One region of the Rhizorhapis sp. genome, then DNA from elsewhere that is predicted to be linked to it. Evidence: predicted binding sites of a transcription regulator. Region 1 holds the regulator's gene; each other region holds the start of a gene.
The links. Region 1 encodes LexA, which represses DNA repair genes until DNA is damaged. Its sites were predicted from a motif close to GTTCCNCNCTTGTTCT; they were not measured.
Positions count from the first base shown of each region.

Region 2: VJS46_RS02430 (ATP-dependent helicase) is a predicted target of LexA. The motif match lies at 1,583-1,598, and genes of this name have one in related genera.
Region 3: VJS46_RS02540 (PA0069 family radical SAM protein) is a predicted target of LexA. The motif match lies at 2,077-2,092, and genes of this name have one in related genera.

Region 1 covers NZ_DATEMB010000017.1:15,955-20,878, reverse strand. The annotation lists gene VJS46_RS05200 (ComEC/Rec2 family competence protein) at 1-681, shown strand, start outside; gene lexA (transcriptional repressor LexA) at 907-1,575, opposite strand; gene glp (gephyrin-like molybdotransferase Glp) at 1,643-2,827, opposite strand; gene moaC (cyclic pyranopterin monophosphate synthase MoaC) at 2,827-3,297, opposite strand; gene trpC (indole-3-glycerol phosphate synthase TrpC) at 3,294-4,085, opposite strand; gene trpD (anthranilate phosphoribosyltransferase) at 4,082-4,924, opposite strand, start outside.
Region 2 covers NZ_DATEMB010000007.1:126,046-130,969, forward strand. The annotation lists gene VJS46_RS02430 (ATP-dependent helicase) at 1-1,579, opposite strand, end outside; gene VJS46_RS02435 (Fe-S oxidoreductase) at 1,752-2,246, shown strand; gene rsmD (16S rRNA (guanine(966)-N(2))-methyltransferase RsmD) at 2,358-2,903, opposite strand; gene VJS46_RS02445 (YifB family Mg chelatase-like AAA ATPase) at 3,057-4,565, shown strand; gene VJS46_RS02450 (DUF805 domain-containing protein) at 4,585-4,924, shown strand, end outside.
Region 3 covers NZ_DATEMB010000008.1:11,806-16,729, reverse strand. The annotation lists gene dnaE (DNA polymerase III subunit alpha) at 1-978, shown strand, start outside; gene VJS46_RS02540 (PA0069 family radical SAM protein) at 997-2,067, opposite strand; gene VJS46_RS02535 (glycosyltransferase) at 2,184-3,449, opposite strand; gene VJS46_RS02530 (helix-turn-helix transcriptional regulator) at 3,431-3,994, opposite strand; gene VJS46_RS02525 (DUF6456 domain-containing protein) at 4,087-4,572, shown strand; gene VJS46_RS02520 (A24 family peptidase) at 4,665-4,924, opposite strand, start outside.

The DNA of each region.
Region 1 (4,924 bases):
TGGTGGCTGGCCGGCAAGGCGCTCGGCCTGCTGCTTGGGCTGGCGCACTTCGTTTCCGCGCAGCGCCATGCCGTCGCCATGCTGCCGGTCTTTCCCGGATGGGCCTTTGCTCTGGTGGTCGGCGGAGGATTGTGGATCAGCCTGTGGCGAACCTGCGCGCGATATTATGGTCTGACGCCGATGATTGGCGGTTTGGCGGCGATGCTACTATCCCCAGCGCCGGACCTGCTGGTCACTGGAGATGGCCGGCATCTGGTGGTTCGCACGAGCGATGGCGGCCTGGCGCTGTTGCGGGGCAAGGCGGGAGATTATGTGCGGGACGTGCTGAGCGAGAATGCGGGTTATCAGGGAGACCTTGGGGAGATCAGCAAACTCCCCAATGCCCGCTGCAGCCCGGACCTGTGCTCCATAACCCTTAGCAGGGGAGATCGGGATTGGCGGATCATGGCCACCCGGAGCAGGTATATGGTGCCCTGGCGCCAACTCGCCGGGCAGTGCCGGACGGCCGATATCGTCATCAGTGACCGAAGGCTGCCCAAGGGCTGCGTCCCCCGATGGTTGAAGCTCGACCGGCCATTTTTGAGGCGGCATGGTGGCGTGTCGGTGAGTTTCGAGGCGCAGGTGGTGCGAACCGCAATTGATCCTCTGGATGGCCATCCCTGGCTCAGCCGCGGCAGGTAAATGTTGGAACGTCAACTTAACGAAGTTGATACTTATGGGCGTTGATTTGGAAATGGAAATTTCCCTGTTGGATAGGAAATTCCTGATGTGGGAATTCCCAATAGAAGCCGCGTTTTTCAAGCATTTCTTCATCCACGCCAAGGAAAGCGGGGTCCCTGCTTGCGCAGGGACGACGGTAATGGGGGCGATGATAGTCTCAACTTCACCCCGCTCCATCCGCCACAATCAATTATATCGGCGGAGCAGACCTGCCAGCTTGCCTTGCACCCGGACCTGTGAGGCATCGTAGATTTGCGGTTCATAGGTGCTGTTGGCCGGGTCCAGACGAACTCTGGGTCCCTCCCGCCGGAAATATTTCAAAGTCGCCTCATTGTCGTCGATAAGCGCAACGACGATCTGACCATCGCGGGCGACTTCGGTCCGCTGGATCAGCGCGAAGTCGCCGTCCAATATGCCGGCTTCAATCATGGAATCGCCAGCGACTTCCAGCGCATAATGTTCTCCCGAACCGAGCAGCGCAGCCGGAACGGAAAGCATATTCTGGCCTTCAAGTGCTTCGATGGGAACGCCTGCTGCGATCCGGCCATGCAGAGGGATGTCGACGACGTCATTGGCAGCGACGGGGATTTCCGGCACCTTCTGGGGAGCGGCCGGGGCAGGATCCTTCACCCGGTCCAGGCCCTCCGGAAGCTTCAGCACCTCGAGCGCCCTGGCGCGGTTCGGCAGACGGCGGATGAACTGCCGTTCCTCAAGGGCATTGATGAGCCGGTGGATGCCGGACTTGGACTTGAGGTCCAAGGCCTCCTTCATTTCCTCAAAGCTGGGCGAAACGCCGCTTTCCTCTAGCCTGCGGTGAATGAAGCAGAGCAGTTCATGCTGCTTGAGCGTCAACATGGGCGACCCCCTGTAGTGGAACGGACAGGGAACGTATAGGAAACGAATGGAGGCGCGTCAAGCACGCTCAGGCGATGGGGAGGCAGTGCACCATTTCGCCAGCCTTGGCCGCTGGCGCGTTGGAAGGGCGGACGATGAGGGCATTGGCGGCTGCGAGGGAGCCAAGGCCGGCGCTGTCCTGATCGGTGAGGGGCCTTGCCGTGCCATTCTCCACCATGCCGCGGAGATAGACGGCCCGGTTGCTTGCCGCTGGCATGTCATTGGCCAGGCGGGCCTCGAAGAGGGGGGGCAGGGGATCGGCCGCCCCGCTCATGTGCCGCACCAGCGGGAGGAGAAAGAGCGTTGCCGTCACAAAGGCGGATACCGGATTGCCGGGAAGACCAAGGAACAGTGCATTTCCATTCCGGCCGGCCATCAGCGGCTTGCCCGGCCGCAAGGCAATGCGCCAGAAGTCCAGCGAACCGCCCGCAGCCTCAAAGGCTGGCTTGATGAGATCATGATCGCCGACGGATGCGCCGCCAGTCGTGACGATGATGTCGGCGCTGGAGGCCTTTCTGAATGCGTCCACCTGCGCCTCCAGTTCATCCCCTACGATCCCCAGGTCTTCGATGAGGACGGGCAGGTCCGACAGCATTGCCCGCAGCATAAGGCTGTTGGAGGCCGGAAGTTCGCCTGGATGTTTCTGCAGCCCCGGTTCGGCGAGTTCGTTGCCCGTCGTGAAAAGGGCGATGCGCAGCTTCCGGTGGACCGGCAGGAAACCATGCCCCCCCATTGCGGCCAGGGCGACTTGCGGGGAGCCTATCCGGGTTCCCCGGCGCAGCAGCAATGCGCCCTTTGCAAAGTCGGCTGCTTGCAGGCGGACATTCTTGCCGGGATATTCCGGTCCTGCGCCCGCAAGGGCCAGGGAGGCGCCCTGCAATGCCGCCTCTTCCTGGATCAGCACGCTGTCTGCGCCCTTGGGCATGGGCGCACCAGTGAAGATGCGCACTGCTTCTCCAGGCCTTACAGTGTGGAGCGTGAGGTTTCCGGCGGCGCTTTCATCCGTGACGGTCCAGGGTCCTGGCAGGTCGGCATGCCTGATGGCATAGCCGTCCATCGCGGACAGCGCGGTCCAGGGCTGATCCCGTAGCGCATGAACATCGCCAGCCAGCCAGCGGCCAATTGCTTCCGCCAGGGAAGCGTTTTCGACATTCACCGCTGTTGCTGAAGCGATCAGCCTTTGCTGCGCCGTCTCAACCGGCAGCAAAGCCATTAGTCGCGTTTCCAGTTGCCGGACTTTCCGCCGGTCTTTTCCAACAGGCAAATATCACCGATTATCATTGTCTTATCGATGGCCTTTGCCATGTCATAGACGGTAAGAAGTGTTGTGCTGACAGCCGTCAGTGCCTCCATCTCAACCCCCGTTTGGCCGCTGGTTTTGGCCGTGGCGATAGCGACCACCCCTGCATCGTCCAACTCGAGGCCGATGCTTATCGAAGATAGCGGCAGCGGATGGCAGAGAGGAATGAGTTCGGATGTCTTCTTGGCCGCCATGATGCCAGCCACACGGGCAACGGCAAGAACGTCACCCTTCTTGACAAGGCCTTCGGATATGGCCTGCCGCGCCTCTTGCGACATGGTGATGCGGCCAGTGGCGATGGCCTGCCGCGTGGTGGCGGGCTTGGCCGACACATCGACCATATGGGCGGCGCCGTCCTGGTCGAGATGGGTAAGGCGGGTCATGCGCCGGTCAGCAACCTGCGCGTTGCCGCCTCCACGTCCGCCTCCCGCATCAAGGCTTCGCCGACCAGGAAGCAGCGCACGCCCCGTTCGGCCATGGCGTCCAGGTCCGCCTTCGACGTGAGGCCGCTTTCGGCAATGAAGGTGCAATCCTTCGGCGCCCGGTCCACCAGCTCATAGGTTCTCGCAAAATCGACCGAGAAGTCCCTGAGATCACGATTATTTACGCCGATAAGGCGGGATTTAAGATTGAGCGCACGTTCCAGCTCGCGGGCATCATGCACCTCGACCAGCGCGTCCATGCCACATTCGCTGGCCGCCGCCTCGATCTCCTGCATCTGGCCGTCTTCCAGTGCGGCGACGATGATGAGGATGGCGTCCGCACCAATCGCTCGCGCCTCATGCACCTGCCAGGGATCAACCATGAAGTCCTTGCGGAGCACGGGAAGGCTGCAGGCGGACCGGGCGGCCATCAGATAATCTTCATGGCCCTGAAAATAGGGAGCATCGGTCAGGACCGAGAGGCAGGCGGCGCCACCCGCCTCATAGGCCTGCGCATGGGCCGGGGGATCGAAATCGGCGCGGATGAGGCCCTTGGAGGGACTGGCCTTCTTGATCTCCGCAATGAGCGCATGGCCGGACATGGCGGCTGCATCAAGGGCGGCGCGGAAGCCACGGGGACTGCTTTGTTCCGCCTTCAGAGCATTCAACGTCGCGAAGGTGATTGCTGCCTTGCGCGAGGCCACTTCGTCCCGCTTGGTGGCGCAAATTTCGGTGAGCTTGTTCATCAAAAGGCAATCCAGCAATTGAGCAGCGCGTTGGCCAGCCCCTTGTCAATGGCTTCGGCGGCTTCCTCGACGCCATCGGCCAGCCTTTCTACCTCTCCCGCCACGATAAGCGCGGCCGCGCTGTTGAAGAGGACGGCGTCGCGATAGGGACCGGGCTCTCCCTGAAGCAGCTTGCGTAATTCATCTGCATTATGCTGCGGGTCGCCGCCCCTGATCGCTTCCACCGGATGCCTGGGAAGCCCGGCATCAGCGGCCGAAACAATGTAGGACCGAAGGCCGCCTTTTTCCACCTCTGTAACGGCATTGCCGCCGCCAAGCGAAAGCTCGTCCAGACCCTCCTCGCCCGAGACCACCATCGAGCGTTCCGTGCCGAGTTTCTGCAGCGCTTCTGCATAGATCGGAACATAGTCGGGCCGGGCAATGCCGATGAGCTGTCGCCGGACCTTTGCCGGATTGGCGAGCGGGCCCATCAGGTTGAAGATTGTGCGGCGGCCGATCGAGCGGCGAATGGGTGCGAGGTGAGCCAGGGCAGGGTGATGCGCCTGAGCGAAGAGAAAACAGATGCCGAGGTCGGCCAGCGTTGCTTCGGCCTGCTCCCCCGCCCGGGCAAGGTTTAGCCCCAATGCCTCCAGCGTATCCGCGGCGCCCGCTTTCGACGAGGCCGCGCGGTTGCCATGTTTTGCCACTGGTACGCCGCAGGCGGCCACCACGATAGCGACAGCAGTCGAAACATTGAGCGTATGGTGTCCATCGCCGCCGGTGCCGCAGACGTCAATGGCGTTGGCCGGAGCGTCGATGGGGATCATGCGCTCCCGCATTGCCTGAGCCGCAGCCGCGATTTC
Region 2 (4,924 bases), on a different contig from region 1:
CCATCGCGCGGGTGAGTTCGTTGAGGTTCTCCAGCCGTCCCGCGCTCTCGGCGGAACGGTCCGCCTGCAGCATGGCCGTATAGCCGCTCTCATCCAGGATCAACCGGGCAAGCTCGGCATGGGGAAGGGCCGTCGACTGGTCCCGCCAGCGTGCGATGTCGGCAATGAAATTGCCAAGGCTCCGCCGTGCCTGCGGTGTCAGTTCGTCCGTGTCGAGGATGCGCGCGGCCGCAAGGGTGAGGCCGATATCCTGCGTGCGGGCGACGCGATAGATCTTCTCCAGCGCCTTGTCGCCCAGGCCGCGCTTGGGAACATTGACGATCCGTTCGAAGGCCAGATCGTCCGCGGGCTGGTTCACCAGCCGCAGATAGGCGAGCGCATCGCGGATTTCCGCGCGCTCATAGAAGCGGAAGCCGCCGATGATCTTGTACGGAAGGCCGATCTGGATGAAGCGGTCTTCGAACTCGCGCGTCTGGAACTGCGCGCGGACGAGAATTGCCACCTCATCCAGAGAGCCGCCCATGCGCTGATATTGCTCGATCTCCTCACCGACCCGGCGGGCTTCCTCCGGTCCGTCCCACACGCCAAGGATCTGGACCTTCTCGCCTTCCTTCTCCTCGGTCCACAATGTCTTGCCGAGGCGGCCGCCATTTTCGGCGATGACGCCGCTGGCCGCCGCCAGGATATGCGGGGTGGAGCGGTAATTCTGCTCAAGCCGGATGACCTTCGCGCCTGGAAAGTCCTTCTCGAACTTCAGGATATTGGCAACCTCCGCGCCCCGCCAGCTATAGATGCTCTGGTCATCATCGCCGACGCAGCAGATATTCTTGCGCGCCTGCGCCAGCAGCCGCAGCCACAGATATTGGACGGCGTTGGTGTCCTGATATTCGTCGACCAGAATATATTTGAAGCGCTGCTGATAAAGCTCCAGCACGTCGCGCTCCCGTTTCAGGATGGTCAGCATGTGGAGCAGCAGGTCGCCGAAATCGCAGGCATTGAGCGCCCTCAGCCGTTCCTGGTAGAGCCGGTACATCTCCTGGCCCTTGCCATTGGAATAGGCTTCGCTTTCGCCGGCATCCAGATCGTCAGGCGTCAGCCCCTTGTTCTTCCATTTGTCGATCAGGCCGCCTAGCTGCCGCGCGGGCCAGCGTTTCTCGTCGATGCCCGCCGCCTGGATGATCTGCTTGAGCAGGCGAAGCTGGTCGTCCGTATCGAGGATGGTGAAGTTGCTCTGCAGGCCCACCAGTTCGGCGTGGCGGCGCAGCATCTTGGCGCCGATCGAATGGAAGGTGCCAAGCCATGGCATGCCCTCCACGGCTTCGCCGATGATGCGCCCGACGCGCTCCTTCATCTCGCGCGCGGCCTTGTTCGTGAATGTGACAGCCAGGATTTCCGAGGGCCAGGCCCTGCGCGTGGCAATGAGGTGCGCCAGGCGTGCAGTAAGGGCCGCGGTCTTGCCCGTTCCCGCGCCGGCGAGCACCAGCACCGGACCGTCCGCCGTCAGCACGGCCTCCCGCTGCGGAGGGTTCAGCCCCTTCAGATAGGGCGGGTCATCAGGGGAGGGCGCAGGCAGAGTCACGGGTGAACAGTTAGGGAACAGTAGGCCCGGGGGCAAGCCTTCTCATGCCAAACGGTGTGCCGGAGCACAGCAACGGTTCACCGGGTCTGAAACGATCCGGGGGAACCAAGGGCGGCGCGGTAGATATAGAGATTCGCGAATATTCGCGGGGAACTTTCCCGGAGAGGACCTTATGATCAGACTCATTCCCATAAGCGCCGCCGCTCTGCTGATGTGCGGAACGGCGATGGCGCAAGATGTGCCTGCCCAGCCTGAGACAACTCAGCCCGGACCGGCCACCGTTCCTCCGCCGCCCGATGGAATGCAGCCGCCCGAGAGCACGACGCAGACCCCGACGACCCAGCCGGGCGCACCGGCCCCTGCGCCTGCACCGGATGCGGCGGCGCCTGAGGCACCACCAACCACGACTCCCCCGGCCGATCCCAATGCACAGGCAGTGCCTGCTCCGGTTCCCCCGGCAGCGAGTGACATGACACCGGCGCCTCCAGGAGCCGCGCCCGACCCGAACGCTCCAGTCGGCACGCCCGCCAATCCGGCGGTTGTGGGCGGCAATATGACGCCGCCGCCGGAGCCCAAGAAGGAATATCCGCTCTGCACCAAGACCATTCAGGATAGCTGCATGAATCCTGGCGAGGCGCCGGGCAGCAAGAAAAAGCGGCGCCGGTAAGTACGGCGATATATGGACTTAACCGTTCGTGTCGAGCGAAGTCGAGACAGGTTCGCGCCTAGCCAACGTCCCTCGACTTCGCTCGGGACAAACGGAGGGAAATCACCTGCGTTAAAAAGCCGGGAGCAAACGAAGCAGGTGCAGCCGCGCCTTGCCACAGTCGCGCACGGTTTCGACCGCGAAGCCTTTGACGGCCAGGGTCTCGCGGCGGTCTGTCTCTATGCTGATCCAGGTCGCGGGACTGACCCAGCCCTGACGGTTGAGCTTGTCGAGCGCCACCGCGCCTGCGCCTGTGCCATAGGGCGGGTCCATCATGATAAGGTCGAGCGGTGCCGCTGCCTGCCCCAGCGCCAGCACTGAGGTTGCCCGCACATCGGGGCGGATGCCGAGGCGCTCTGCATTGGCCCGTAGCGCATCGAGCGCGGCGCGGTCCTGCTCCACGAAAACGCAGCTTGCCGCGCCGCGTGAAAGCGCCTCCAGCCCCAGCGCGCCCGAACCTGCGAACAGGTCCGCTACGGCAAGCCCGTCAAAGCTGCCAAGACGGCTGGTCAGCATTGAAAAGAGAGTCTCACGCGTCCGGTCCGCAGTCGGCCGGGTGGAGATTCCCTTTGGGGCATCGATAGGACGGCCGCGCCATTGGCCTGCAATGATTCTCATGGATGTTTCGGCCCTTTCCGGCGGGAGCCCATAGGTGAAGCGGCAGCCTTGCGGAAGTCCCGCTGAAGCAAGTGATTGAAATTGCCCTCGACTCTTTGGCCGGGCTCCGGCAAGAACAGATGCCGAACGGGGTTGGTTTCGAAGGGGGAACATTTGGTCGCGACGGTTTCAACGGTTGCCTATCTGGGCCTGGAGGCGCGCGGGGTAGAGGTCCAGTGCCAGGTTGCGCCAGGCGTGCCGGGCTTCATTGTCGTCGGCCTGCCCGACAAGGCGGTGAACGAAAGCCGGGAGCGCGTCCGGGCCGCCATGTCGGCCATCGGCCTGTCACTGCCGCCCAAGCGCATTACCGTCAATCTGTCTCCTGCAGACCTTCCGAAGGAAGGATCGCATTATGACCTGCCGATCGCGCTTGCTTTGCTAGGTGCGATGAGCGTGATCGATGCTGAAACGCTTGCGAGCTATCTTGTTGTCGGAGAACTGGGCCTGGACGGACGCGTGGCACCCTCGCCGGGCGTGCTGCTCGCCGCCCTTCATGCCAGCGAGCGGGAACTGGGGCTCATCTGTCCCGCCTCCCAGGGTTCGGAAGCAGCCTGGGCCGGAAATGTCGAGGTCATTGCTCCCCCCGATATTCTTGCCCTCCTTAATCACTTCAAAGGCAGCGCGCTGCTGACGCCGCCCCGGCCGGGCGAGGCCGAGCCGCCTGTGCGCGGCGCGGATTTGAAGCAGGTAAAGGGCCAGGAAAGCGCCAAGCGCGCGTTGGAGATCGCGGCCGCCGGAGGCCATAATCTGTTGATGGTCGGTCCGCCGGGTGCGGGCAAGTCGCTGATGGCGAGCTGCATGCCCGGCATCCTGCCCGATCTCACGCCTGCCGAGGCGCTGGAAGTTTCCATGGTCGCATCAGTGGCCGGAACATTGCAGGACGGCAGGATGAGCCGCGCCCGCCCTTATCGTGCGCCGCATCATAGCGCGTCCATGGCGGCCCTTGTCGGGGGCGGGCTGAAGGTGAAGCCGGGCGAGGTCAGCCTTGCCCATCTGGGCGTGCTCTTCCTTGATGAGCTTCCGGAATTCCAGCGGGTGGTACTCGACAGCCTTCGCCAACCGCTCGAAACAGGAGAGGTCAGCGTGGCGCGGGCCAATGCGCATGTTACCTTCCCGGCCAGGGTCCAACTGGTGGCGGCGATGAACCCTTGCAAATGCGGGCATTTGGGCGATCCGGGCCTAGCCTGTTCCCGCGCGCCGCGCTGTGCCGCCGATTACCAGGCCAAGGTGTCGGGGCCGCTGCTCGACCGCATCGACCTGCATGTGGAGGTCAACGCAGTGACGGCTGCGGACCTTGTTCTGCCTCCGCCCGCTGAAGGTTCGGGCGAAGTTGCCGCGCGTGTGGCGAAAGCGCGGGCGCGGCAGACCGAGCGCTATAATGGCCATGGCCCACGCACCAATGCAGAGGTTGACGGCGACCTTCTGGAGGACGTGGCGGGGCCGGATGAAGCCGGCCGGCAGTTATTGGCGCAAGCGGCCGAAGCGATGCGCCTGTCTGCCCGCGGCTACACGCGGGTTCTGCGCGTCGCGCGCACCATTGCCGACCTTGCAGGCACGGAAAGAGTGGGGCGCGTGCATGTGGCCGAAGCGCTGAGTTACCGGAGACCTATGCCAAGGAATTGAACCATTGAGGAGGGCTGACATGGAATGGATGATGTTGCCGCTGAAACGTTATGCACAGTTTTCCGGAAGGGCCCGGCCCAAGGAATTCTGGATGTTCTTCCTCTTCATCATCCTGTGCCTGTTGGTGCTTAGCTTTGTCGAAGCGGCGCTGGGGCTCGGCACCAGCGAGCGATGGGCGGTACGGGAAGGATGGAGCGCCTCTGCGGGGTTCCGCAACAGCGGCGGACCGCTGACGGGACTATTCCTGCTGGCGGTACTGGTTCCCTATCTGGCCGTCTCGGTCAGGCGATTGCATGACACCGACCGTTCGGGATGGTGGCTGTTGCTTGGCTTCATCCCATTTCTGGGCGGGCTGATAT
Region 3 (4,924 bases), on a different contig from region 1:
GAAAAGGCGATGGAGACCCTGGTCGCTGAGCGGCATGGGAAGGGGGCGTTCCGCAGCCTCGACGATTTCGCCAACCGCGTAGAGCCGCGCCTCCTTAACCGGCGGCAGTTGGAAAGCCTGGCGGCCGGAGGCGCTTTTGACAGCATCCACCCCGACCGGGCGGGGGTATATGCGGCCGCCGAAACCATTTTGGCGGTTGCCGCAAGCGCCGCTGATGCCCGAACCAGTGGGCAGGGCGGACTTTTTGGCGCTGACGAGGTGAAGCAGCCGGATATCCAGATCCCATCCAATGTGGACTGGTCACTGTCGGAACGGATGGCGCAGGAAAAGGACGCCTTCGGCTTTTATTTCTCTGCGCATCCGGTGGACCGGTTCCGCCCCATTGCCGATGCGAACGGCGCCAAGAGCTTCGGCCTGTTGTGCAGCCAGCCCGCTAGTGCCGACGGAGGCCGCGCCGGAGCGGTTATGGCAGCCCTGGTCGAAGAGGTCCGCTGGCGTGATACCAAGCGCGGCAGGCGTTATGTCTCGGCAACTCTGTCTGACAGCAGCGGGCAGTTTCAGGCGAGCTGTTTCGACGAGGATGTCTGCAAGCAGATCGACGAACTCGGCAAGGAGGGGGATTGCGCGCTGCTGACCGTTGAACTGGAGCGCCAGCCGGGAGAAGAAACACCGCGTGTCACGATAAGAGCAGTTCAGGCTTTTTCCCGACTTTCCAATCAGGCACGCCTTGTGCTTCAGCTTGACATTGAAGATGCAGCGGCGGTCAGCGCAGTCGCGAGGCTGGTCGCGAACAGCAGGGGCGGACGGAGCGAGATCATTCTCAGGGCGCGTCTTGAAGACAGCCGCATCGTGCGCGTGCGCCTTGGCCGTGATTTCATGGTGGAAGCTGAACTTGCCGCCCGTATCGGCAATCTGCCGGGCGTTGTTCATCATGAATTGAAGGCCGCGGAGTCGCCAAGACTTGCCCTGGTGTCCTGATCAGCCAAGTCAGTTCCATTAGAACAATTCCATTTGATCTCCGGGCGGTGGGCGAAAAAGGTCGGTTCGGAGACGCAGCCGCTCGGCCATATTGAGCCCATACCGGATGCAGGCTTTGCGAAACCGGGTTTTCAGCAGTTCCGCCCAGACGCCGTGCCCCCGCATTCGCGATCCGAATTGAGGATCATTGTCACGACCGCCGCGTATATCGTTGATAATAGCCATGACCTTGGCGTTCCGGTCCGGAAAATGCTCCTCCAACCAAGCTCTGAACAGCGGCGCCACTTCGTACGGCAACCGGACAATGATGAAGGACGCGCTACTGGCTCCTGCCAGAGCGGCGGCTTCCAATATATTTTCCATCTCATGATCGGTGATGGCGGGGATCACTGGAGCCACATTGACATGGGCGGGTATGCCGGCAGCCGCGATCTGCCGTATGGCTTCCAGCCTTTTTGCGGGGCGGGGCGCGCGTGGTTCAAGGGTTCGGGCAATGCGCGGGTCGAGAGATGTCACCGAAATACCGATTGCGACCAGGCCGTCCTTCGCCATGTCGCTGAGCAGGTCGAGGTCCCGAAGCACGCGATCCGACTTGGTTGTGATGATCAACGGATGACGGCAATCCCGCAAGATGCTGATGCAATCGCGGGTGATCCGCCAGTCCTTCTCGATTGGCTGATAGGGATCGGTATTGGTGCCCATGGCGATGGGAGCGGGGCGATATCCGCGCTTCGAAAGTTCAGCCCGTAGCAGCTTTGGCGCATCGGGCTTGGCGAACAGCTTGCTTTCAAAATCGATGCCAGGTGAAAGGTCATGAAAGGCATGGGTCGGCCGGGCAAAACAGTAGATGCAGCCATGCTCGCACCCGCGATAGGCGTTGATCGACCGGTCGAAGGCGATGTCGGGGGAGCCGTTGCGGGCAAGGATGGTCTTGGGATGCTCAATCATTACGGTCGTGCGGAGCTTGGGCGGAGAACCATCAACGTCCTCCCGCGCGTCCAGCCAATCACCGTCCTGTTCCCGCTCAGGAAGGCCAAATCTCGTGCTGGTCCCGTTGCGAGTCGCACCGCGTCCGTCAATTCTCGCCATGGGAGCAATAGAACATATAGAGAACATTTTGGCAAGGGATAGGGCTTGGGATAGGGTTGTTGGTCTTTTCTTCCCTTGAAAAATGACGCGTCGTTCCTGCGCGGGCAGGTGGCCCGCTATTTCTCAAAACCCTGTCGAAGAGAAGCGGGTCCCTGCCTGCGCAGGGACGATGGGGATGAGTCGTTGCAGGGTCTTATGGACCCTATTATTTCCAGGAGATGCGCCAGCAGCGTATCGCCATTGGCTTGCCAGGTAAAGCGGAGGGCGCTTGCTCTTGCTGCCGATGGATCGGGAGGATCGCGGAGCAACTCGCCTATGGCGTCGGCGATGGCTTTGGGCTCTCGCGCCACGATGCGGCCCGCCGCCGGACGATCCACGAGCTCTTTCGCGCCGCCCGCGTCGCTGATTACGAGGGGCGTGCCGCAGGCGAGCGCTTCCACCCAGGCGTTCGCGAGCCCTTCGGAGGATGAGGGAAGCGCCATCACGTCTGCGGCTGCCAGAAGCTGCGGCAATTTTTCGTGCGGAACGCTACCAAGAAAGCGGACGCGACCGGCTACGTTCAACTGATGAGCCAGTTGCTCATAGCCCTTCCGCGCAGGGCCTTCGCCCGCCAGCAGCAGCGTTACGCTCGGCAGCAACGGGAGAGCGCGGATCAGCAGGCCCTGCCCCTTTCGCGGGATGAGAGCGCCCACGCTGATGACCACGTCGGCGGAAAGGCCCAGTCCCGCCTTCGCCGCGATCCTGTCCGGCGTGGGAAAGAAGCGGTCAAGATCGACGCCTGTATAGTGCACCTTGATCTTCGCTCCATCCATGCCGATGGCGATCATGTCATTGCGGAGCGCCTGCGACACGGCGAGGAGACCCGACGCGGCATCGGCGGCGGCACGGATCATCGGCGCGGTGGATCGCTTGCGCGCCCAATGATGGATGTCCGCTCCGCGCGCCTTGATGGAAAAGGGAATGGAAAGGGCGCGCGCCAGCATCATGGCTGCGGGGCCATCGGGATAAAAGAAGCTGGCGTCGATCACATCAAAGGGCCGTACCTCATGAAGGCTGCGGACTAATGGCAGGACGGACCGGGCAATGCTGCCTGGATGAAAACGGCCGCCAATGACTGGGATGATCGGGAAGCGAGGGCGATAAAGCTGCAGCCCCCGCCATTCTTCTTGCTGGGGAAGCTTTGCCAATGGAGCGTAGCGGCGGAGGGCCGAAAATGGCGCGGGCGGAAGTCCGAGCGGTGCCACAACTGTCAGCTCGACCTCTGGCCGAATCGCCAGTTCACGGGTCTGACGCTCCACGAAGATACCGAAATTGGGCCGGCTAGTGTCCGGGAACAATGTCGAAAGGGTAAGGACCCGCAGAACTAAAGCCCCCGCACCAATTTCGTAGCGACACCCATCCAAGCGGGGTCCGTGATCACCTGCTGCCGCATGCCGCCACCCAGGGGCACCACGTGCAGCTTGCTGTCCTCGCGGCCGACCAGGCGGCCGAACAGGAAGCGCCCGGCCGGACGGGGAAGCAGGACATCGCGGTTAAGTGCATTTACAAAGGCTTCGGGCTGGATGCGTTCGCACCAGATTTCGTCGCCGCTGCGATAATCGCCAATGCCGCTCGTCACCCGGACGGCGATAAGGCCTGGAGAGGGCAGCGGCGGAATGACCTCTGACGCCTTGGTCGGAGCATGAGCGCCCTTTTGCCCCAGCAAGGCGGCGACCGGTATGGTCTTCTGGTCTGGAAGGCGGACGAGATCGGCCGATTGCACGCCCAAGGCGTCTGCAATGCGATTGAGCCAACCGACGGACACTGTGCGGGTGCCCGTTTCGAGTCGCCCAATGGTCTGGGCGGTCGTGGGCGGATCGCATCGCTGCGCCACATCCTCTAGCGTCAGGCCCTTCGCCTTGCGGATTTCGCGGATGCAAGTGATCATGTCGCGCTCCATGTAACCAAATTGGTTTTAGGCTTTCCTACATATTTGCCGTTGTGGCAAGTGCGTTGTGCGCACCCATTGGAGGAAACGGCATGACGCAATTGATCCAGGCACCTGAACAGACGTCTCAATATGTGGAGCAGATATTGAAAGACGGTGACGGTATCGCCCGCAAGGTGATGGTGCACCTGGGCGAATCCCCGCTGCTCTGGCTGCGTTCGCGCAAGCTCCTGACCGACAGGCAGTTCCTCGCCGGAGAGACGCTGAGGCGGGATTGGGAGATGGCGGGCCTTGGTCCTCGCGTCACCATGCGCTGGGATGCGTCGCCGCCGGCGGGCGGCCGTAGGGGGGCGCACGGCATGCCCGATCCCACCGTGGCGCAGCTATCGGCGCGGGAGAGGTTTCATGGCGCGCTTCGCGATGCAGGGCCAGGGCTTTCCGATATCCTGTGGCGCGTGGTTTGCGCCGGAGAAGGCATTGGCCATGCCGAAAAGGCGCTGCAATGGCCCAGCAGGGCAGGTAAGCTGGTGTTGACGCTGGCATTGGACCGGGTTGCGGGCTTTTACTGGATCAGGTGAGATAGGAGACGTGTAGCGCAGCGTGGCCCTGAACTTGTCGAAGAGCTTACTTCCTCTACAGAAGGAGCTTCGACAGGCTCAGCCCTTAGGGTTTACTGAACCCCCAATGCGCTGCCCGCGATGTAACCGGGCATTTTCGCCTGTCCGCTCGGATTGACGCCCTGGAGGAAAATGCAGAGGATTGCCCCCACCGCAATGGCCACACCATAGGGGATGGGGCCGCGCCGGTCGAAGATCGCCCATTCCAGCCTGTCCCTCATGCCTGCAGGAACGGTCCGCCGCACGAGCGCCAGGATCACCGTCAGCGCGGCGCCCGACATGGTGACGTAAAAAACCAGTGGGACGATGCCGG